Regions from separate parts of the Thauera sp. ZXT1-4 genome, predicted to be linked through region 1. Evidence: predicted binding sites of a transcription regulator. Region 1 holds the regulator's gene; each other region holds the start of a gene.
The links. Region 1 encodes FNR, which switches genes on or off when oxygen is low (the NO sensors DNR and NnrR bind a similar motif). Its sites were predicted from a motif close to TTGANCTAGNTCAA; they were not measured.
Positions count from the first base shown of each region.

Region 2: a site for FNR is predicted at 1,545-1,558, ahead of ACUH78_RS15780 (universal stress protein). Genes of this name have one in related genera too.
Region 3: a site for FNR is predicted at 2,672-2,685, ahead of ACUH78_RS13075 (tetrathionate reductase family octaheme c-type cytochrome). Genes of this name have one in related genera too.

Region 1 is NZ_JBQWSN020000008.1:22,532-29,457, forward strand. It holds gene ACUH78_RS08355 (MBL fold metallo-hydrolase RNA specificity domain-containing protein) at 1-304, shown strand, start outside; gene ACUH78_RS08360 (PHA/PHB synthase family protein) at 439-2,103, shown strand; gene ACUH78_RS08365 (Crp/Fnr family transcriptional regulator) at 2,107-2,793, opposite strand; gene ACUH78_RS08370 (SirB2 family protein) at 2,897-3,280, shown strand; gene fnr (fumarate/nitrate reduction transcriptional regulator Fnr) at 3,297-4,037, opposite strand; gene hemN (oxygen-independent coproporphyrinogen III oxidase) at 4,176-5,567, shown strand; gene ACUH78_RS08385 (sulfite exporter TauE/SafE family protein) at 5,628-6,338, shown strand; gene ACUH78_RS08390 (heavy-metal-associated domain-containing protein) at 6,378-6,587, shown strand; gene ppa (inorganic diphosphatase) at 6,677-6,926, shown strand, end outside.
Region 2 is NZ_JBQWSN020000027.1:30-6,955, forward strand. It holds partial or broken gene ACUH78_RS15775 (MFS transporter) at 1-1,164, opposite strand, end outside; gene ACUH78_RS15780 (universal stress protein) at 1,831-2,286, shown strand; gene ACUH78_RS15785 (MFS transporter) at 2,361-3,851, shown strand; gene ACUH78_RS15790 (Crp/Fnr family transcriptional regulator) at 3,938-4,792, opposite strand; gene ACUH78_RS15795 (protein adenylyltransferase SelO) at 4,873-6,444, opposite strand; gene ACUH78_RS15800 (ABC transporter permease) at 6,506-6,926, opposite strand, start outside.
Region 3 is NZ_JBQWSN020000016.1:63,265-70,190, forward strand. It holds gene purM (phosphoribosylformylglycinamidine cyclo-ligase) at 1-627, shown strand, start outside; gene ACUH78_RS13070 (GGDEF domain-containing protein) at 700-2,517, opposite strand; gene ACUH78_RS13075 (tetrathionate reductase family octaheme c-type cytochrome) at 2,766-4,388, shown strand; gene ACUH78_RS13080 (cytochrome b/b6 domain-containing protein) at 4,391-5,041, shown strand; gene ACUH78_RS13085 (hypothetical protein) at 5,077-5,409, opposite strand; gene ACUH78_RS13090 (ProQ/FINO family protein) at 5,600-6,061, shown strand; gene ACUH78_RS13095 (hypothetical protein) at 6,058-6,231, opposite strand; tRNA gene ACUH78_RS13100 (tRNA-Thr) at 6,335-6,410, shown strand; tRNA gene ACUH78_RS13105 (tRNA-Met) at 6,486-6,562, shown strand.

The sequences.
Region 1 (6,926 bases):
CGCCGGCTTTCAGGCGGCGGGCACGCTGGGGCGGCGGCTGGTCGATGGGGCCCGACAGGTGACGTTGTTCCGCGAGCGCATTCCGGTGCGTGCTCGCATCCATACGATCGGCGGGCTTTCGGCCCATGCCGACCAGCCGGCGTTGCTGCACTGGTTGCGCGGTTTCGAACGTCCGCCGCGCAGAACCTTCATCGTGCACGGCGAGGCTGCGGCCTCGGCGGCTTTCGCGGAAGCCATCGAGGGCGAGTTCGGCTGGCCTGAGGTGGCGGTGGCCGAGCCGCAGACGCCCTACACATTGGATTGAACGAAATGCAGAGGCAGACGACGATGGCGAACGCAAACGGCAGCAGCCCCCGCAACGGCGCACGCCTGCGCAACGGTACGGCCAATCACGGCGCCGCGTCGGCGGCTGCCTTGCTTCATCGCTTCCATGAGCAGATGGAAGACGCCTTCGACCCGCTCGGTGTTGGCGCGCCCATCCTGCATGCGCAGCTGGCCTGGCTGTCCCACCCGCAGGAACTGGGCGAGCACATGCTCAGTCTGTCCTCGGATCTGTGGGCGCTGCAATGGCACTCCTGGGCACGGATGCATGGGCTGCCCAGCCCCGACCCGATCGAACCCAACGTCGACGATGCCCGTTTCGCCGATCCGGTGTGGACCGAGCGCCCGACCTGGGATCTGATCAAGGAATGGTACCTGGCCTTCACCCGCCACACTCAGGACATGCTCTACGAGACGCCCGGCCTGTCGAGCAAGGAACGCAGGCGCGCGGCGTTCTGGTGGCGGAAATGGCTCAACGCGGTGGCGCCCACCAACTTCCTGTGGACCAATCCGGTTGCTTTGCAGCGTGCGATCGATACGCGTGGGCAAAGCCTCATCGACGGCTTCTCGAACTATCTCGAGGACGTGCAGGCGGGCGAGGTACGCATGACCAACCCGGACGATTTCCGGGTCGGTGAGAACCTTGCCACCACGCCGGGTGCGGTGGTGTTCCGCAATCGCCTGCTGGAGGTGATCCATTACGCACCGGTGCAGAAGAAAGTGTGTGCCGAGCCGCTGGTCATCATCACGCCCTGGATCAACAAGTTCTACGTCCTCGATCTGCAGCCGCGGAAGAGCATGATCCGCTATCTGCTCGACCAGGGGCTGGACGTGTTCATCACAAGCTGGAAGAACCCCGACGCGTCGATGCGCGACACCGGTTTCGACGACTACCTGCGGGAGGGGGTCGATACCATTGTGCGCGTGGCGCGTGAGTTCACCGGTGCGGCGAAGGTGCATGCAGCGGGCTACTGCATCGGCGGCACGGCGCTTGCGATGTACATGGCCTGGGCTAACCGGCACTACCCGGAGGGCGAGGTGCCGGTGGCGGACTGGACGCTCTTCACCACCCTGGTCGATTTCCACAAGCCGGGCGATATCGAGGTCTTCATCGATGAAGGCAGCATCCACTACCTGATCAGCCAGATGGCGCGCAAGGGCTACCTGGACGGCAAGTCCATGGCCGCCTCCTTCCGCCTCCTGCGCTCCAACAGCCTGATCTGGCATTACGTGGTGCGTGGCTGGCTGTACGGAGAGAAACCACCGGCCTTCGATGTGCTGTACTGGAACATGGATGCGACCCGCATGCCTTACCGCATGCACGCCTGGTATCTGGAGGAGCTTTATCTGCGTAACCGTCTCATCCAGCCCGATGCCCTGGTCGTCGCCGGGGAAGCGCTGGATCTCGGGCGTATCCGCCAGCCCCTCTATGCCGTGAGCTGCGAGGACGACCATATCGCGCCGTGGCGGCAGACCTTCCGCATCGTCGATCATGTGAGCGTGCCGGTGCGCTTCGTGCAATCGAGCTCGGGGCACATCCTGGGTATCGTCAATCCGGTGGTCGACCCGCCCAAGCGGCGCTACTGGGTGGGCGAAACGCAGCCCGGGGACACGCCCGAGCGCTGGCGCCAGGGCGCGCAGGCCTGCGAGGGAAGCTGGTGGCCGGACTGGATGGCCTGGCTCAAGCCGCGCGCCGGCGAGCAGGTGCAAGCAAGGGCGGCCGCGAATGCGGCGTTCCCTGCGCTGGCCGACGCGCCGGGAGAATACGTGCTGGAGCGTTGAAGTTCAGGCGCCGTAGCGCGACAGCCGGGCGGGGTCGTGCAGGGTGATGCGCTTGCCCTGCACGCTGATCAGGCGGGCATCGCTCAGGTCGTGGAAGATGCGTGACAGGGTTTCCGGCGTCAGATTCAGGCGCGAGGCGATCACCTGCTTGCTGGTGGGCAGCGCGATTTCGCAGGGCGTGTCGCTGTCGGCCACCTGCAGAAGATAGCCGATCACGCGCTGCGTGCTCGAGCGCAGCGAGTAGGTTTCGACGTCCTGAATCAGCCCATGCAGGCGGATCGCCATGCCGGCGAGCAGTTTGTGGGCGAAGGTCGAATCCTGGTCGATGAGCTCGGTCACCACCTGCTGGCCGACGTGGATCAGCACGGTGTCGGTGAGTGCCTCGGCAAACACGGGGTAGGGGTGGTCCATGAACATCACCGCCTCACCGAAGCTCTGCATCGGGCCGATGATCTCCACCACCTTCTCGGTGCCCTGCGAGGATGAGAACGCAAGCTTGACCTGACCGGAGACGACGAAGTAAAAGCCGTGCGGTTGATCCCCGCGCTGGAACAGCACTTCGCCGCGTGCCACCTGGCGCTCGCGGGTGAAACGCGCCACGAGCTGGATGTCGGCCTCCGAGAGTTCGCCGAACAGGGGGATGCGGCCCAGCAGGGCGGGGATGTCGAGTTGTATGTGGGAATGAGGCATCTCGGAACTCTCCGGTGGGGTCGCAATTCTAATCGAGCCGCTGTGCCCGGGGGCTGGCGGCAGCACATTCCGGCTCTCTGGCCGGTCACCAAAGGGAGAAGGGATGTTCTATTACGCGATCAAGAATCTGCACATCACCTGCGTGGTGCTGAGCGCGGCGGGGTTCCTGCTGCGGGGGCTATGGATGATGACCGGAAATCCATTGCTGCAGCATCGCCTCACCAGGATTCTGCCGCATCTGGTGGATACGACACTGCTGTTGTCGGCGATCACCCTGACCGTGCTGATCCAGCAGTATCCCTTCGTGGCGGGCTGGGCCACGGCGAAGATCCTTGGTCTGATCGTCTACATCCTCCTCGGCACGGTGGCGCTCAAGCGCGGACGCACGCAGGGTATTCGCGTCGGCGCCTTCGTGGCCGCGCTGCTGGTCTACCTGTGGATCGTCTCGGTGGCGCTGACCAAGCAGGCCGCCGGCTACCTTGCCTGAACGCGTACGCGAGCGCTCAGCGCACGCCCTGCTGGTGCTGGATGAGCTTCTTCAGCCCGGCAGGGTCGAGCAGCTTCACATGCTTCTGCTGCACCGAGATCAGCCCGTCTTCCTGGAAGCGCGAGAAGGCCCGCGACACGGTTTCGAGCTTGAGCCCCAGGTAGGAGCCGATCTCTTCGCGCGTCATGCGCAGGTTGAAGTCCTGCGGCGAGAAGCCGCGCGCGTTGAAGCGCTGCGACATGTTAAGCAGGAAGGCAGCCAGGCGCTCCTCTGCGCGCATCGAGCCAAGCAGCATCATCACGCCGTGGTCGCGCACGATCTCCCGGCTCATGACCTTGTGGAACTGCAACTGCAGCCCCTCGATCTCGTGCGACATCTGCTCGAGCTTGTCGTAGGCGATCACGCACACCTCGCTGTCCTCGAGCGCGATTGCGTTGCAGGAGTGGGCTTCGGTGCTGATGCCGTCCAGGCCGAGGATCTCGCCCGTCATCTGGAATCCGGTCACCTGCTCGCGGCCGTCCTCGAGCAGCACATCGGTCTTGAACGAGCCGGCGCGGATGGCGTAGATGGCCTCGAAGGGATCGCCGGCCCGATAAAGGCAATGCTGGCGCTTCACCTTGCGGCGCGCACCCACCAGATCGTCGAGCCGGCTCAGTTCGCTGTCCGACATCCCGAAGGGCAGGCACAGTTCGACGAGGTTGCATTGCGAGCAGGCCACTTTCAGCCCGCTCACGGTGATTGGCACGGTAGCCCTCATCTGCACGATAATCCCGCTTCCCAGAAAAAAGACCCCGGTGAGGGTTTAATAGGCGTCTAAAACATGCCCGTTGACCCACGTCAACCTAAAGATTCCGGTGATCTGCCATTGTTTGGCACACACCTCAGCAGCAAGATCATGAAAAGTCAGAACGAACTCATCTTCGATCCGCAACTGATTCGTCGCTTCGACATCAACGGACCGCGATACACCTCTTACCCCACGGCGGACCGCTTCGTCGAGGCCTTCAATGCGGATGCGCTCAAGACCTGGCTCGCCAAGAGGGGCGTGGGCGGCGTAAGCAAACCACTTTCATTATACTTCCACATCCCCTTCTGTAACACGATCTGCTATTACTGCGCCTGCAACAAGATCATCACCAAGGATCATGGGCGCTCTGCCAAGTATCTGAAATATCTGGCGAAAGAGATCGAGATGCAGGCCGCCTGCCTGACCGGCAGCCGGCAGGTCACCCAGCTGCACCTGGGGGGGGGCACGCCGACCTTCCTGTCCCACGACGAGTTGCGAGAGCTCATGGCGGCGGTGCGCGAGCACTTCACGCTGGTGCCCAATGGCGAGTATTCCATCGAGGTCGACCCGCGCAAGGTCGACTTCGAGACGGTGAAGCTGCTCGCCGACCTCGGTTTCAACCGCATGAGCGTGGGCGTGCAGGACTTCGCCGAGGACGTGCAGGCGGCGGTCAACCGCATCCAGAGCTACGACGAAACCAAGCTCGTCATCGACGCGGCGCGCGCCACCGGTTTCAAGTCGGTGAGCATGGACCTCATCTACGGCCTGCCCAAGCAGAACGTGATCAGCTTCAACCGCACGCTGGAGCAGGTGCTCGAGATCTCGCCCGACCGCATCTCGCTGTACAGCTATGCGCACTTGCCGGGCCTCTTCAAGCCCCAGCGCCGCATCAACAGCGGCGACATGCCCACCGCGGATACCAAGCTGCAGTTGCTGCAGCTGGGCATCCGCCGCCTCACCGAGGCGGGCTACGTTTACATCGGCATGGACCATTTCGCCAAGCCGGACGACGAACTCACCGTCGCCCAGCGCCAGGGGCGTCTGCATCGCAATTTCCAGGGCTACTCCACCCAGGCCGAGTGCGATCTGCTCGCCTTCGGCGTGTCGGCGATCGGCAAGATCGGGCCGGTGTATGCGCAGAACGTGAAGAGCCTGGACGAGTACTATGATGCGCTCGACCGCGACGAACTGCCGGTGCTGCGCGGCATCGAGCTTACCGCAGACGATCTGCTGCGGCGCGCGATCATCCAGGCGCTGATGTGCCACTTCGAGCTGTCCATGCAGTCGATCGAGATCGCCCATCTGATCAACTTCCGCGAGTATTTCGCCGAAGAACTCGCCGACCTGCAGGAGATGGAGAAGGCCGGCCTGGTGAAGATCGATGGCGACTGGATCAGCGTGCAGCCCGGCGGGCGCCTGCTGGTACGCGGCATCGCGATGGTGTTCGACCGTTACCTGCGCGCCGACCGCGAGCGTGCGCGCTACTCGCGCGTGATCTGAGTATTGCGGCAACGCAGCGTAGAATGAGGCCTCGCATTCCCCGCGGGGCCTTTTTCATCCATGCCTGACACCGGTTACATCGCAGTCTTCCTCATCGGCCTGCTCGGCGGCACGCACTGCGTGGCCATGTGTGGCGGCATCGTCGGTGCACTGACCATGCAGGTGCAGACGCCTGGCGGCAAACCGCAGTGGCCGCTGCACCTGGCGTACAACATCGGCCGCATCACCACCTACACTGCGCTCGGCGGGGCGGTGGGTCTGCTCGGCTCGGTCGGCCTGCTCTACGAAGGCATGCTGCCGGTGCAGATGGCGCTGTACGTGCTCGCCAACCTCATGCTGATCGCGCTAGGGCTCTATCTCACCGGCTTCACCCGCCTGCTCACTCCGATCGAGCGTGCCGGCGGCGTGCTATGGCGGCGCATCCAGCCCGCGACCCGGCGCTTCCTGCCTGCGCGCTCGATCCGACAGGCGCTGCCGCTTGGACTACTGTGGGGCTTTCTGCCTTGCGGGCTGACCTACTCCGTCCTCGCCACCGCGCTGGTCACCGGCTCGGGTACGCGCGGGGCAGGGCTGATGCTGGCCTTCGGCCTGGGGACGCTGCCCAATCTGCTGCTGGCAGGCATGTTGTTCAAGCGGTTTCGTGACATCACCCGCAACCGCTGGGTCCGCATTGCGTCCGGCGTGCTGGTGCTGGGTTTCGGGGTGTTCGGCCTCTATCATGCCCCCACACTGGGCGGTGACCTGTGGCGTGGTGTGGTCTGCGTGACCTGAGGGCGCCGTCCGGCGTTCGGTATCGACAAGGAGCAACACATGAATGAAGTGACGATCAAGGTGGACGGCATGAGCTGCGGCGGATGCGTGAAGAATGTGACCGGTGTGCTACAGGCGCTGCCCGGCGTGCAGGACGTGCAGGTCTCGCTCGGGACGGCGTCTGCCACCGTGCGCCACGACCCTGCACAGACTTCGGTCGAGGCGCTGCGCGCTGCGGTCGAGGATGCCGGGTTCGACTCCCCGGCCTGATGGTTTTCATGCGGACGGGGCAATGCCGCAGTGCAAGAAATTGTGGTTTCCCCCTATAATCCGCGCACATTTTTCCACGGGAGGGATTCATGGGCTTCGATATGGTCAGCGCCGGCAAGGATGTGCCGAACGACATCAACGTCATCATCGAGATCTCCGCGCAGGGCGATCCGATCAAGTTCGAGGTGGACAAGGACAGCGGCGCCGTCTTCGTCGACCGCTTCATGGGCACCTCGATGCGCTACCCGCTCAACTACGGCTACGTGCCGCACACCATCGCCGGCGACGGCGACCCGGTGGACGTGCTGGTCGTTACCCCCTTCCCGCTGCAGCCGGGCG
Region 2 (6,926 bases), on a different contig from region 1:
CTCGGTCCAGTACATCCAGATCAGCGACACCCAGGTCACGCCGTAGAGCAGCATGAACGCGCTCGAGCGCACCCCGGTGAGATCGAGCAGCGCGCCGAACATGATGGGCAGCAGGAAGCCACCCATGCCACCCACCAGGCCGACGATGCCCGACACTGCACCGATCTCCTTGGGAAACTCGTCCGAGATGTACTTGAACACCGAGGCCTTGCCGAAGGCGAAGGCCACGCCAACGACGAACAACAGCGCGGTGAAGACCCAGACATTCAGATGAATCGCGAAGGTTCGCGGCCCATCCACGGTCTGGACGGTGAATTCGGTATGCGGGTACGAGAGCAGGAACAGGCAGATCCACGACACCCACATCACCCACCAGGTGACCTTGTGCGCGCCGTAGCGGTCCGACAGCCACCCGCCCACGGCGCGCAGGACCCCGCCTGGCAGCGAGAAGCAGGCCGCAAGCAGTGCCGCCACCTGGATCCCCAGACCGAACTCGGCGACGTAGTACTTGGTCATCCACAGCGACAAGCCCACATAGCCGCCGAACACGATCGAGTAGTACTGGCAGTACTTCCACACGCGCGGATCCTTCAACACACGCAGCTGCTCGCGGAAGGTCACCGTCGAGGACACGCGATGCGAAGGATCGTCATAGGTGAAAAACCAGAACGCGAGCGCGATGATCAGCATGGCCGCAGCATAGATCTGCGGCACCGCAGCCCAGCCGAACAGCACCACCAGCGTGGGCGCCACCAGCTTCGTGACGGCGGCGCCCGAGTTGCCCGCGCCGAACACGCCCATCGCAAACCCCTGCTGCGCACGCTCGTACCAGCGCGCGCAGTAGGCGATCCCCACCGAAAACGACCCTCCAGCCAGACCTACGAACAGACCGGCCAGCAGGAATTGCCAGTACTCCGTGGCGTGCCCGATCAGGTAGATGGGCAGAACCGTGCACAGCATCAGCACGAAGAAGACGACCCTGCCGCCAAATCGGTCGGTCATCATCCCCAGCGGTAGTCGGACGAGTGAGCCCGTCAGCACCGGCGTGGCCGCAAGCAGGCCGAACTGGGTCTCATTGAGCGCAAGCATCTCCTTGATCGGGATGCCGATCACCGCGAACAGCATCCACGCCGCGAAACACATCGTGAATGCCGTCGTGCTCATGATGAGCACGGAAAGCTGCTGATACCTGCGCGTTGCCACGTCGGACCACTCCTGCACACCCGACCCCCTCGGGAACAGTCCGAAGCATAGGCATGCAACTGCCTGCGCACCATTCGCCAAAAGCAGGAGGCACAAAGGGCGCAGCCTCTCAACCTACACCTTTCGAACTAGGCCACACCCCGTATCACCACCTCCCCCCGGAACTACTCAGATTCCAGAACATGCCAAAAACATGATCCACTTCAATCAAAAAAATCAAGATGAAATCAAAGACCAAACAAATCCAGCTCTAAAAAAATTGAATGGTTTTTCTCGGCGAGTTTTTACATCACGCCTTGACTTTCTTTAGTCAAGCCGTGATATTAATTGGCGGATATTTTTTGAGCTAAATCAAAAATCAATATAAAACAGCTATTTGCTAACACAGAAAGCACATTGGCATCAATTCCCCATTCGCATTAACAGGCGCCTTTTTTCGAATTGCCCTACCCTCCTTCCGGCTTATGGCGACCCTCCTAAGCGGGGTCTAGACTGATTTCCGAAATGCCGGGGAGTGAATCGTTCGTCTCCAGGGTTCGGCTGAAACACGGCCTGTGTTCAGCACTATCCGAGGTCATCGTCCGCAAGCGCACTCCGGCTGGTCAGACCGCCAACTGGAGGTGTTCCATGAAGATCATGATTGCGTACGACGACTCACGTAATGCGAAGCTTGCCCTCGCGCAGGTCGTCACCCTGTTCGGCAGACTCTCCCCCGAGATCACCCTCGTGACCGTGGTGGAGAACCCGGGCGACTCCACCGACAAGAACCTGGAGTTCTTCGACCAGGAAACCGAGGAGTTGCGCCAGGGGGTGGATCAAGCCCTGGCCTTCTGCTCCAAGGAAGGCATCAAGGCGCATGCGCTGTTCGCGCAAGGCGACGCGCGCAAGATGATTCTCGCCGCCACCAAGAAACACACGCCCGACATCCTCGTCGTGGCCCGCCACAGCCATCAGCCCGACGGTGGCTTCATCGCGAAATCCCTGACCTATTTCGTCGACGAGGTCGACTACATGACCTTCGGCAGCGTCAGCGCATTCCTCGCCCGCCGCGTGGAATGCCCACTGCTGATCCTGCCGAGCTGAGCCGGAACATCAAAACAAGAACAAGCGCCTGACAGAGAAAACGATTTCTCCTCATCACGCATCGAGGCCCCAAAATGGTCGTAGCCGATCTCTTCAAGTACCGGAATCCCGAAATCAGGGCACTGCACCTGACCTGGATTGCCTTCTTCATCTGCTTTTATGTCTGGTTCAACATGGCGCCGCTGGCATCGAGCATGCTGCGCAGCGCCGACTGGCTGACGAAGGACGACATCCGGCTGTTCGCAATTTGCAACGTCGCACTCACCATCCCGGCCCGCATCCTGGTCGGCGCCGCGCTTGACCGCTTCGGTCCGCGCCGTGTGTTCTCCATCCTGATGGTCACCATGGCCATCCCCGCCCTGTTCTTCGCATTCGGCACCACCAAGACGCAGTTGCTGGTGTCGCGCCTGGTGCTGTCGAGCGTGGGCGCCAGCTTCGTCGTCGGCATCCACATGACCGCGCTCTGGTTCAAGCCGCGCAGCATCGGTTTTGCCGAGGGCTTCTATGCCGGCTGGGGCAACTTCGGCTCGGCCGCGGCAGCCATGACGCTCCCGACCATCGCGCTCACCATGTTCGGCGGCGATGATGGCTGGCGATGGGCGCTCGCGATGAGCGGCATCGTGATGGCGGTCTATGGCGTCTTCTACTGGTTCGCAATCACCGACGGCCCCACCAACACCCACAGCAAGCCGCGCAAGACCGCAGCACTCGAGGTCAGCACCTGGGCGGACATGATCAAGCTGATCATCATGACGATTCCGTTGCTGGGCATCCTCTCAGTGCTCGTATGGCGGGTCGAAAAGATGGGCTACATCGACAGCGGCACGGCCTGGCTCTTCCATGCACTGATCGCCTTTGGCGTGATCTACCAGATCATCCAGATCCTTCGAGTGAACGTGCCCATCCTCAAGCAGGGCGTGCCCGAGGACGACCGATACCCGTTCAATAGCGTCGCGGCGCTCAACACCACCTATTTCGCCAACTTCGGTGCGGAACTGGCCGTGGTGTCGATGCTGCCGATGTTCTTCGAGCAGACCTGGGGTCTTTCGGCAGCAGCCGCCGGTCTCATCGCGTCCTCCTTCGCCTTTGTCAACCTCTTCGCCCGCCCGATCGGCGGTCTCGTCTCCGACCGTATGGGTAACCGCCGCTTCGTGATGCTGTCGTACATGTTCGGCATCGGCGTCGGCTTCGTGCTGATGGGGCTGATGAACGAAACCTGGCCGCTGTTCATCGCGGTCGCCGTGACGATCGCCTGCTCGGTTTTCGTGCAGGGCTCCGAAGGTGCCACCTTCGGCATCATCCCGTCGATCAAGCGCCGTGTGACCGGACAGATCTCCGGTATGGCTGGCGCTTACGGCAACGTGGGCGCGGTGTTCTACCTCACGCTCTTCACCTTCACCACCGCCGAGCAGTTCTTCTTCATCATCGCCGGCGGCGCCTTCGTCAGCTGGCTCGTGTGCTTCATCTGGTTGAAGGAGCCGGAGGGAGCGTTCGCCGAGGAATACTACGAGTCGTCGGTCGACCGCCAGATCGCACTCGAAGCGCAACAGGCCAATAGCGCCTGATCGGGCTCCTCAAGCCACGCAAGAACGCCACCACAAAATGTGGTGGCGTTCTTTTTTGTTCTTCAGCAGCGCAGGGAAGGCGCGGATCAGCCTTCGGCCGGCTGTGACTCGGCCGCAGCGCATTCGAGCAGACGAGCCAGCTGCGAACGGTTACGCACACGAATCCGCCTCCCCGTCACGCTGAGAAGCTCGTCCTCGACCAGGCTGCGCAGCACCCGCGAGAAGGTCTCGGGCGTGAGATTGAGGAGCGAGGCGATGGTCTTCTTGGGCGCGGGCAGGATGACGCCCGCCTCGGGCCGTTCCAGCCGGTCGTACTGATCGAGCAGGTAGCTCACAACCCGCACCGAAGCGGTTCCGGCAGCAGTGCAACTGATCGCATCGATAAGACGCTGGATCCGCGCGCAGACCGCCTCCAGCATGCGGTTCGACAAGGCGGCGTCGAGCGCCACCGCCTCGAGGATCCGCTCCCTGGGAACGTGGATCAGCAACGCGGTGCCCACGGCCTGCGTCCAGGTCCGGTAACGGTGTCCGGTGAAGACCCCGATCTCGCCGAACATTCCGCCCGTCTCGAAGATCTCCACCACCTTCGGCCGCCCCTCCGGGCCATGCGACATCAGGCGCACCGCGCCACTGCACACGAAGAAGATCCCGGTCGGCACCGAACCACGCTCGAAGATCGAGGCGGAAGGCGAGAACCGGACGAATGCAGCTTCGCTTGCCAGGATATCCAGCACGCGCGGATCACTGCCTTGCAGAATCGGCATGTCCGCCAGCACCTCCCGGACGGACGCTCTTTTTGTTATCGAATGCACGCGAAACAGCCCCCTGGAATCGGTGCCGGCCATCATCGATGAATGACGACCCACGTCCTGCGCCAAGTGCACATGATCGCGGGCCGTATTTTTTTTCCTATCGTAAGCCCGTTCGCCCCAGGTTTCCATTGCCCAATCGAATGCCGACCTAGGTCGAAAGAACTAGGCTACACCCTACTCAAGGCCAGGCGGACTCCTGCAGTACCCGCTCAGGAACTGCAGGAGAGCATCGAGCAGCCAGCACGCGCACGCGCCCAGTCCGGCCTGCGTGCCGCAAAGCGCTCATAGCCAGGCTGTTCGCGATAGGGGGTGCGCAGCACCTTCATCAGCAGTTCCAACTCGGACAGATCCCCCTGCTCGGCCGCGTCGATGGCCTGTTGCGCAAGATAGTTTCGGGGCACATAGAGGGGGTTCACTGCGTTCATCTCCGCCTTGCGCAGCGCCTGCGGGCGCCCCTCCTGTCGCAGGCGCGCGGCATAGTGGACCAGCCAAGCCTGCAGGGCCTCGGCACTCTGCTGACGGCGTACGGGGTCGTAGAACGCCGGTTCAAACGGACCGCTCTGCGGGGCATGCTCGTCGAGCCCGGCCAGGGTGCGGAAAAACAGGGTCATGTCGATCTCACCGGCCTGCAGTGCTGCATGCAGTTGCTCCAGCAGCCGGTCATCGTCGCCCCCCTGCCACTGCGCAAGGCCGAGCTTGGCCTGCATCATGCGCCGATAGGCCGCATCGTACCGATCCGGAAAGGCGGCCAGCGCCTGCTCCAGCGCTTCGGCCTGACCGATCGCCGGATGGAGGGCATTTGCGAGTTGCCACAGATTCCAGTGCGCGATCCGGGCCTGATGGCCGAAGCGATAGCGGCGACCACCCGCGTCAGTCGTGTTCGGCGTCCAGTCGGGATCGTAGTTGTCGATCCAGCCATAGGGCCCATAGTCGATGGTCAGGCCGAGGATGGACATGTTGTCGGTGTTCATCACGCCATGCACGAAACCGACCCGCATCCAGTGCGCGATCAACTCCGCGGTACGCTGGCACACTTCCTCGAACCAGCGCACCCGCCGGCGCGCAGGGTCCGACTCGGCCGCGCACAATCCGGGAAAGTCACGGTCGATAGTGAAGTCAATCAGTTGCCCCAGCACGGCCTCCTCGCCGCGCGAAGCAAGGATCTCGAAGTTGCCAAAGCGGATGAAGGAAGGTGCCACCCTGCAGACGACGGCGCCCGGCTCTGGGCGCGGATGTCCGTCATAGAACATGTCCCGCACCACCTGTTCGCCCGTGGCGACAAGGCTGAGTGCACGCGTGGTCGGCACGCCGAGGTGATGCATGGCCTCACTGCACAGGAACTCGCGCATGGAGGAGCGCAGCACCGCACGGCCGTCCGCGCGGCGCGAATACGGCGTCGGGCCGGCGCCCTTGAGTTGCAACTCCCAGCGCTCGCCCTGCGGGTTGATCGTCTCGCCCAGCGTAATCGCCCGCCCGTCGCCAAGCTGGCCCGCCCAGTTGCCGAACTGGTGGCCGCCATAGCATGCGGCATAGGGCTCCATGCCCGGAAGCAGCGCATTGCCACCAAATACCTCGGCGAACACCTGGCTGCGGATGTCCGCATCGTCGATGCCCAGCAAGCCGGCCACCTCCGGCGACCACGCCAGCAGCGCCGGCGCACGCACCGGTGTGGGTTCGACACGCGAATAGCAGGCGCCATGCACCTGGCGTACATGCCGCCCTTCCTCCGGGTCGCCGGGCAGCTCGCGCACGAAGCGGTTGTCGAATCGAGGCGCTCTCATGGGGAATCCCTTTTTTATATAGTCGCCGCGGGGCGCGCACGCCGGCCAAGGCTGCGACGCACTAGCCCCGGCGCGGATCGAAAGCGTCGCGCACCGCGTCCGCGAACAGATTCGCTGCCAGCACCAGCACGAACATGAACACGAAGGCTGCGGCCAGTGACCACCAGACCATCGGCTCGCGCGCAAGTTCGGCACGCGCCATGTTGATCATGGTGCCAAAGCTGATCGTGGTCGGATCGACACCGATACCGACGTAGGACAGCACCGCCTCGGCCAGCACCAGGCCGGAAAAATCCATCACCAACGCGATCATCACGATATGCATGACGTTGGGCAGGATGTGGCGGCGCAGGATGGCAGGTGTGCGCACACCGAAGGCGCGTGCCGCCTGCACGTACTCCAGCTCGCGCAGCTTCAGCGTCTCGCCGCGCAGCAGACGGGCCAAGCCCGTCCAGCTGGTGATGCCGAGGATGAAGCACAGC
Region 3 (6,926 bases), on a different contig from region 1:
GGGGAGACGGCCGAGATGCCCGGCATGTACCCGGAGGGCGAGTACGACCTGGCCGGTTTCGCGGTGGGTGCGGTGGAGAAGGCCGACATCATCGACGGCAGCAGGATCGTGCCGGGCGACGTGGTGCTGGGGCTGGCTTCCAGCGGTGCGCACTCCAACGGCTACTCGCTGATCCGCAAGATCCTCGAGCGCACGGGGACCGACATGGACGCGCCTTTTCATGGCCGGGCCTTCCGCGACGTGGTGATGGCGCCCACCCGCATCTACGTGAAGCCGATGCTGGCGCTCATGCAGGCGATGCCTGGCGTGGTCAAGGGCATGGCCCATATCACCGGCGGCGGCATCACCGAGAATGTTCCCCGCATCCTGCGCGACGAGCTCACTGCCCGGATCGATGTCGAGTCGTGGTCTCTGCCGCCACTCTTCCAGTGGCTGCAGATGGCCGGCCGTGTGGCGGAAGACGAGATGTACCGTGTGTTCAACTGCGGCATCGGCATGGTGGTGATCGTGTCGGCGCAGGATGCCGATGCTGTGATGCAGAAGCTGGAGGCAGAAGGCGAGACGGTGTATCGCATCGGCCGCATTGATGCCCGCCGCGAAGGTGAGGCCCAGACCATCGTCGGCTGACGACCGTGTTGGCCGGGCACCTGCGGGCGCCCGGCTTCCCCGTCCTGCTGGCGCGGAACTGGGGTGCGTGGATCAGGACGATGCAGGCGGGGCGGGAAGCGGTGCCGTCATGACGCGGTTGCGTCCAGCCTGCTTGGCGCGGTACATCGCACCATCCGCGCGTTTCAGGGCACTTTCGAGTGCCTCGCCGTCGGCGACCGGGGTTACGCCTGCGCTGAAGGTGATCACCACCTTCTGCTGGTCGGCCATGAAGAACTCGCGCGTCAGTTCGCGCTGCAGGCGCACGAGCGCCTGTTGCGCAGCGTCGTTGCCGGTTTCGGGCAACAGGATGACGAACTCCTCGCCACCGAAGCGCGCCAGCACGTCCTGGGGACGAAGGTGCTGGCGCACCACCCGTGCCAGATGGATGAGCGCTTCGTCGCCGGTCCGATGTCCGTGGGAGTCGTTGAGCTTCTTGAAGTGGTCGATGTCCAGCAGCGCGACGGCGAGCTTCGAGCGGTGGCGTGCGGCACGCGCGGCCTCGGTGTGGAACATCTCTTCCAGCCCACGCCGGTTCAGGGCGCCGGTGAGCTGGTCGTGGCGCATCAGCCGGCTGGCTTCCTCCAGCTCGGCTTGCAACGTGGAAATGCGCTGCTCGGCCTTGCCTGCCTGCTCGCGTGCCGCAATCAGCTCGTCACGTGAACGGCGGGCCTCTTCCTGAATGCTCCGTGTTTCCGTCATTACCTCGTCGAGCAGCGGGCCGATCTCGGTGATGTCCTGTGCCTTTGCGATGCGCTGTGCGCAGTTGCCGATGCGGTCGTGGTAGGTGCCGGTGCTTTCGGCGAACTGAGCGAGCTGGTCGACGAAGCCGGCCAGCATGTCGCGCAGGTGGCGCTGGGTTTCGGCCAATGAGTGCTTGAGCTGACTCTGCTTGAAGATCAGATCCTTCAGCCTGCGCCCCGCGTCGTCCAGCTGGCGTGGGTCCGGTCTGCCTTCGACGACCTCGCGCAGCATTTCGATCTGGCCGCTGAGCCATTTGTCATCGAACACGAGCTCGTCGATGTTGCGCAACAGCAGCCGCAGGAGCTCAAGTAGCCCTTGGTTTACCTCTTCGTCGTCGAGCGCAGCGGACTCGATCTCACCGACGAAGGCCCGCAGCGCCAGGCTGAAACTCCGGAGCTCGCTCGCATTGTTGCGGCCTTCAAGCTCACGGGCGAGCGCGCGTGCTTTCTGCTGCAGTTCGGGGTGTTCGTGCAACAGCGGAGGAATGGCCTGCTTGAGGCTCTGTTCCAGTAGCGCGCGCAACTCGGCGCTCGCCTCGGTCGCAATCCCGCAGGGGGCGGTGCTGGAGGGGGCTGCCGCAGTCGTGGCTTCGGCGGGCGGGCTGCCGGCTGCGTCGCCGTCGGGGAGTGGTTCGACGGCCTCGTCCTGTGCCGTGTTCGATTGGCTCCAGCCCCTGACCAGCCCCTGGAGGCGGTTGAAGAGGGTGGCGGGGTCCGAGGCGTTGAGCACGCGCTCGAGCGATTCCCGCTTGCGTGCAGTCGTCCACCCGCTGTGTCGCGTTTCCCATTGGCGCAGCAGGCCCGTGATGAGCTCGTTCCACGCCGGCTGCTCGGCCAGCTTCAGCCCGTCGAGGTAGCGTCCCAGCGCGGCCTCGATCGCGGCGGGTTTCCCTGCGGTAAGTGCCTGGTCCAGTTCGCGGGCGTTGCGATGGCGCTCGGCGCTGTCGCGTGGGAGGCGCGCTGCGAGCCGGCGCATGAAGGCTTCGGGCAGGATGTCCTCGTCCGCTTCCGTGCCGGAGATCTCGTGGTAGAGCTTGCAATAGTTGTCTGGAGTTGGTGCCACGCGGCGCATAGCCAGCTGGCGAAGTGCTTCACGCGCGATCTCGGACGGGTTGCTGAAGGTGGACATGAGCTTGTGGGAAGAGGGGCGAGATGGCACGGGCCGGCCAATCGCTGCCGACACACGCTGCGGTGGATCAACGCGGGAATTATACGGGGCTTCCCGGGACTGGCGTGGTAGTTCGTCCCGTCCTCCGGGGAGCTTGCATGGACTTTTTCTCGGTTTGATATCGCTCAAGTTAGACATTAATCAAAAGCTGATATTGAGCGGCGGCGTAAAATTTCGCTTGTAACCGGAGTTCCTTGGAGGAGACAGAGATGAATGGACGAACATCGGGGTGGCGCCATTGGCTGGGCGCCACCATCATCATGGTAGCCAGCACCATGGCAATCGGGGCGCCCGCGGCGGGCGACATACCGGTGGCCGCTTCAGGTGGCAAGCCGCAGAGTACGGCGGACCACAGCAAGTTCAAGGAGCTTCAGGGGCCATTCAATAGTGGACCGGAGGTGACGAAGGCCTGTCTGGCCTGTCACAACGAGGCCAGTCACCAGGTCATGAAGAGCGTGCACTGGACCTGGGAAACCATTAGCCCCACCACCGGGAAGAAGCTTGGCAAGCAGCATGCCGCCAACAACTTCTGCGGCTCCATCCTTTCCAACGAGCCGCGCTGCACGAGTTGCCACGCCGGCTACGACTGGAAGGACAAGAACTACGACTTCTCCAACGAAGAGAACGTCGACTGCCTCGCCTGTCACGACACCACGGCCACCTACAAGAAAGTGCCGACGGATGCAGGCCACCCCCTCTACGAGCCGCGAGAGATGCCCAAGGGCAGCGGCAAGATCGTTCAGCCGCCCGATCTGACCAAGGTCGCGCAGAACGTGGGCAAGCCCGGGCGCGAGAACTGTGGCGCGTGCCACTTCAACGGCGGCGGCGGCGACGCGGTCAAGCATGGCGACCTCGATACTTCGCTGATCGATCCGCATCGCGATGTGGATGTGCACATGGCCAAGGATGGTGCCAACCTCGACTGTGCCGACTGCCACACCTTCAACGCGCACCAGCCTTCCGGCAGCCGCTACGCTGCGACCGCGAAGGACGTGAAGGGTCTGGACATGAAGCATGAGGACCACAATCGCGCCACCTGTGAGTCGTGCCACGACCTCACCCCGCATGAGGATCAGCGTCTTAACCATCACGCCAACCGCGTGGCTTGCCAGACCTGCCACATCCCCGAGTTCGCCCGTGGCGGCATCCCCACCAAGACCTTGTGGGACTGGTCGACGGCCGGTAAACGTGACGAGAACGGCAAGGGGCTGTTCATCAAGGACGATCATGGCCACCTGAGCTACTCGGCTGACAAGGGCGACTTCGAGTACGGCGAGAACGTGCGGCCCACCTACAAGTGGTACAACGGCGTCGTGCATCAGGTCGCGATCACCGACAAGATCGATGACTCCAAGATCCTTGAACTGAATCGCGTCGAGGGCTCCGCAAGCGACCCGAGTGCACGCATCTGGCCGTTCAAGGTCATGGTCGGCAAGCAACCGTACGACCCGGTGAACAAGACGCTGGTGGTCAACCACGTCTATGGCAAGGATGACGCGGCGTTCTGGGGCAACTGGGACTACGAGAAGTCGATCAAGTTTGGCATGGAGTACGCTGGCCTGCCCTACAGCGGTCAGTTCGATTTCATCGAGACGCGGATGAACTGGTTCATCACGCACATGGTGGCGCCAAAGGAGAAGGCTGTGCAGTGCCAGGAGTGCCATACCCGCTCCGAAGAAGGCCGCCTGAACGAGATCACCGACATCTATCTGCCGGGCCGCGACCGTAACGGCTGGGTGGATCTGCTCGGCGGTCTGGCCATTATTGGCGCGATTGGCGCCGGCTCCATCCACGGCATTGCCCGTATCCTCACCCGTCGCAAGAGGCACTGAAAATGAGTGAGAACCGAATCTACATCTACAAGCGTTATGAGCGTTTCTGGCACTGGTCGCAGGCGCTGCTGATCATCGTGATGATGATCACCGGCTTCGAGATCCATGGCAGCTACAGCCTGATGGGCTTCAAGGATGCCGTCGACCTGCACACGCTCGCCGCCTGGACCCTGCTGACGATCTGGGCCTTCACGATCTTCTGGCAGTTCACCACCGGTGAGTGGCGTCAGTATCTGCCTTCGATGCGGAACGTCGGGGCGATGGTGCTCTACTACACGGTGGGGATCTTCAAGGACATGCCGCACCCGTTCCGCAAGACGGTGGTGCAGAAGCACAACCCGCTGCAGCGCCTGGCTTACCTCGCTCTGCTGGCGTTCATCTCGCCGGTAATCTGGGGCTCAGGGCTGCTGTACCTGTTCTACGGCAACTGGGCGCAGCTCGGGCTGGACAAGTACTTCACGCTCGAGACGGTGGCCATCGTGCATACGGCCGGCGCATTCATGATCACGGCGTTCTTCTTCATCCACGTGTACCTGACCACGACCGGGCACACGGTCTTCGCGCACGTCAAGGCGATGATCACTGGCTGGGAAGAAATAGATGAGCATCACGCCCCTGCCAATAGTGGCAAGGCTCCCGCAGGCAAAGTCTGAGCGCATCTCTTGCTTGCCCGACGCCCCGCGGCTGGTCAGCGCGGGGCGTCCTCGTCTGGAAGCTCGTAACGGTCGGCAATGTAAGCCGGCCCCTTCATCACGAATATGATGAAGGCGTAGATTGCGACGACCGCGATTACGGTCCAGTGCAGAACCACGGCTGCGATCACCCAGATGTCAATCATCTGCAGCGAGCGCAGGGTTTCGTTGCTGTCGTCGCCCCACCACATCAGGCGTGCAAGCAAGGAAATAGAGATGCATGCAGCCGTACCCGCGAGTGCGATCAACGGTAGCCGGCGTAATATCTTGCGCTCCAGGCCTGCGGGTTCGGTCCGCGAGCCCGGTAAGCGGCGCCAGCGTTCTCTCATGATCTGCTCCTGATTCGATCGACAACTCGGCTGTGGGCGCCGAACGCACATCGACCGCCCGCCCGGACGCAGGGAGGGGGTGCTCGGGTTAGAATGCGGTCCCGATCGTCCCCATGCCACCGTACCCCACGTCTGTACTTCGCTCTATGCCTATTCAGACTTTTATACCGAATCCAGAGTTCTTGCAAAGATGACTTCAGAACAGATCGAGGCTGCTGCAGAGCAGCCGGCTTCCGCCGAGGCAGCTACGAGCGAACAGGTTCGAGCAAAGGTCGACCCGCGCGCGATGCTCAAGCGCCTTCAGGCCGAATCACCCACGTTTCGCGACTATCTGCCGCTGGCCCTGAAGATCGACACGGCCATCCTCGAACGCTTTCCTGACTTCGAGCGCAAGAACCTGCGCGTGGCCTTGCGTTTGCACACTGCTTCGACCAAATATTTGAAGTCGGTGGCGCGCGGCACTCACCGTCATGACCTGGATGGCCAGCCGGTGGGTGAGCTCACCGAGGAACACCGCACGCACGCTGCGACCACGCTCAAGGAGCGCTTTGCCGAGGTGGCACGCCAGCAGCGCGAGAAACGTGCGGCAGAAGAGGCCGAGCGCCGCCACGAGCAGAAACTGCAGCAGTTGGTCCAGAGATTTGGCCGTTAGGCCTCACGGGACCGATGCAGGTCGTGCTGGAGTGCGCCGGAGCGCACCAGCCATGCGCACGCTCCGGCTGCAACTGAGAGCGCAAGTGCGCCACCGGTGTGACCGGTGGCCAGTAAGAAACCGGCCAGCAGCCCAAGGGGCGTGATGATTCGTGCAAGTATTGCTTCCATGACGTCTTCCCCCGAACTGTAGCTTGGCAGTAACTGTATAAAAAAACAGTTATTGATGCAAGCAGATCGGATCCGCAAGCTTGCGCTATAATCCGGGCGCCTTGCCGGCATAGCTCAGTTGGTAGAGCAGCTGATTTGTAATCAGAAGGTCGTGGGTTCGATTCCTATTGCCGGCACCAGTTTTCTCCGAGCCTTGTGCGGCGCAAAAAAGATTGAAATTTGCGCACAACTCGTTTATAGTTCTGCTTCTCCGACGCGGGGTGGAGCAGTCTGGCAGCTCGTCGGGCTCATAACCCGAAGGTCGCAGGTTCAAATCCTGCCCCCGCAACCAAAAAAGTCATTAAAGCCAATCACCTAGCGGTGGTTGGCTTTTTTGCGTCTTGTGCGCCCTTGGGCGCCGTGCCCATCCCGTGCCCAAGGGGCTGACGCCGGTCTGAGCTGACAGTCCCGGCTTACGGTACTCGTGGCGTTCATTGCCTTGTCGCCACTCTTCCTCGCCGAGCCAGGGTGATGCCTGCGTAGGCCGATTGGCCCCCCTTTGGTTTCGCTATCCCTCGTGGCTGCGATCCGTGCTGGAGCGCTCGATGCCCGTCCCCCTATCGGGGACGTACTCGAGAACTGCGTTCAGTGCGCAGCCCGGATGCCCGCATCGTCCGTCCAGAACGCCGAACTCGAGGCGCTCCAGGGTCTCGTGA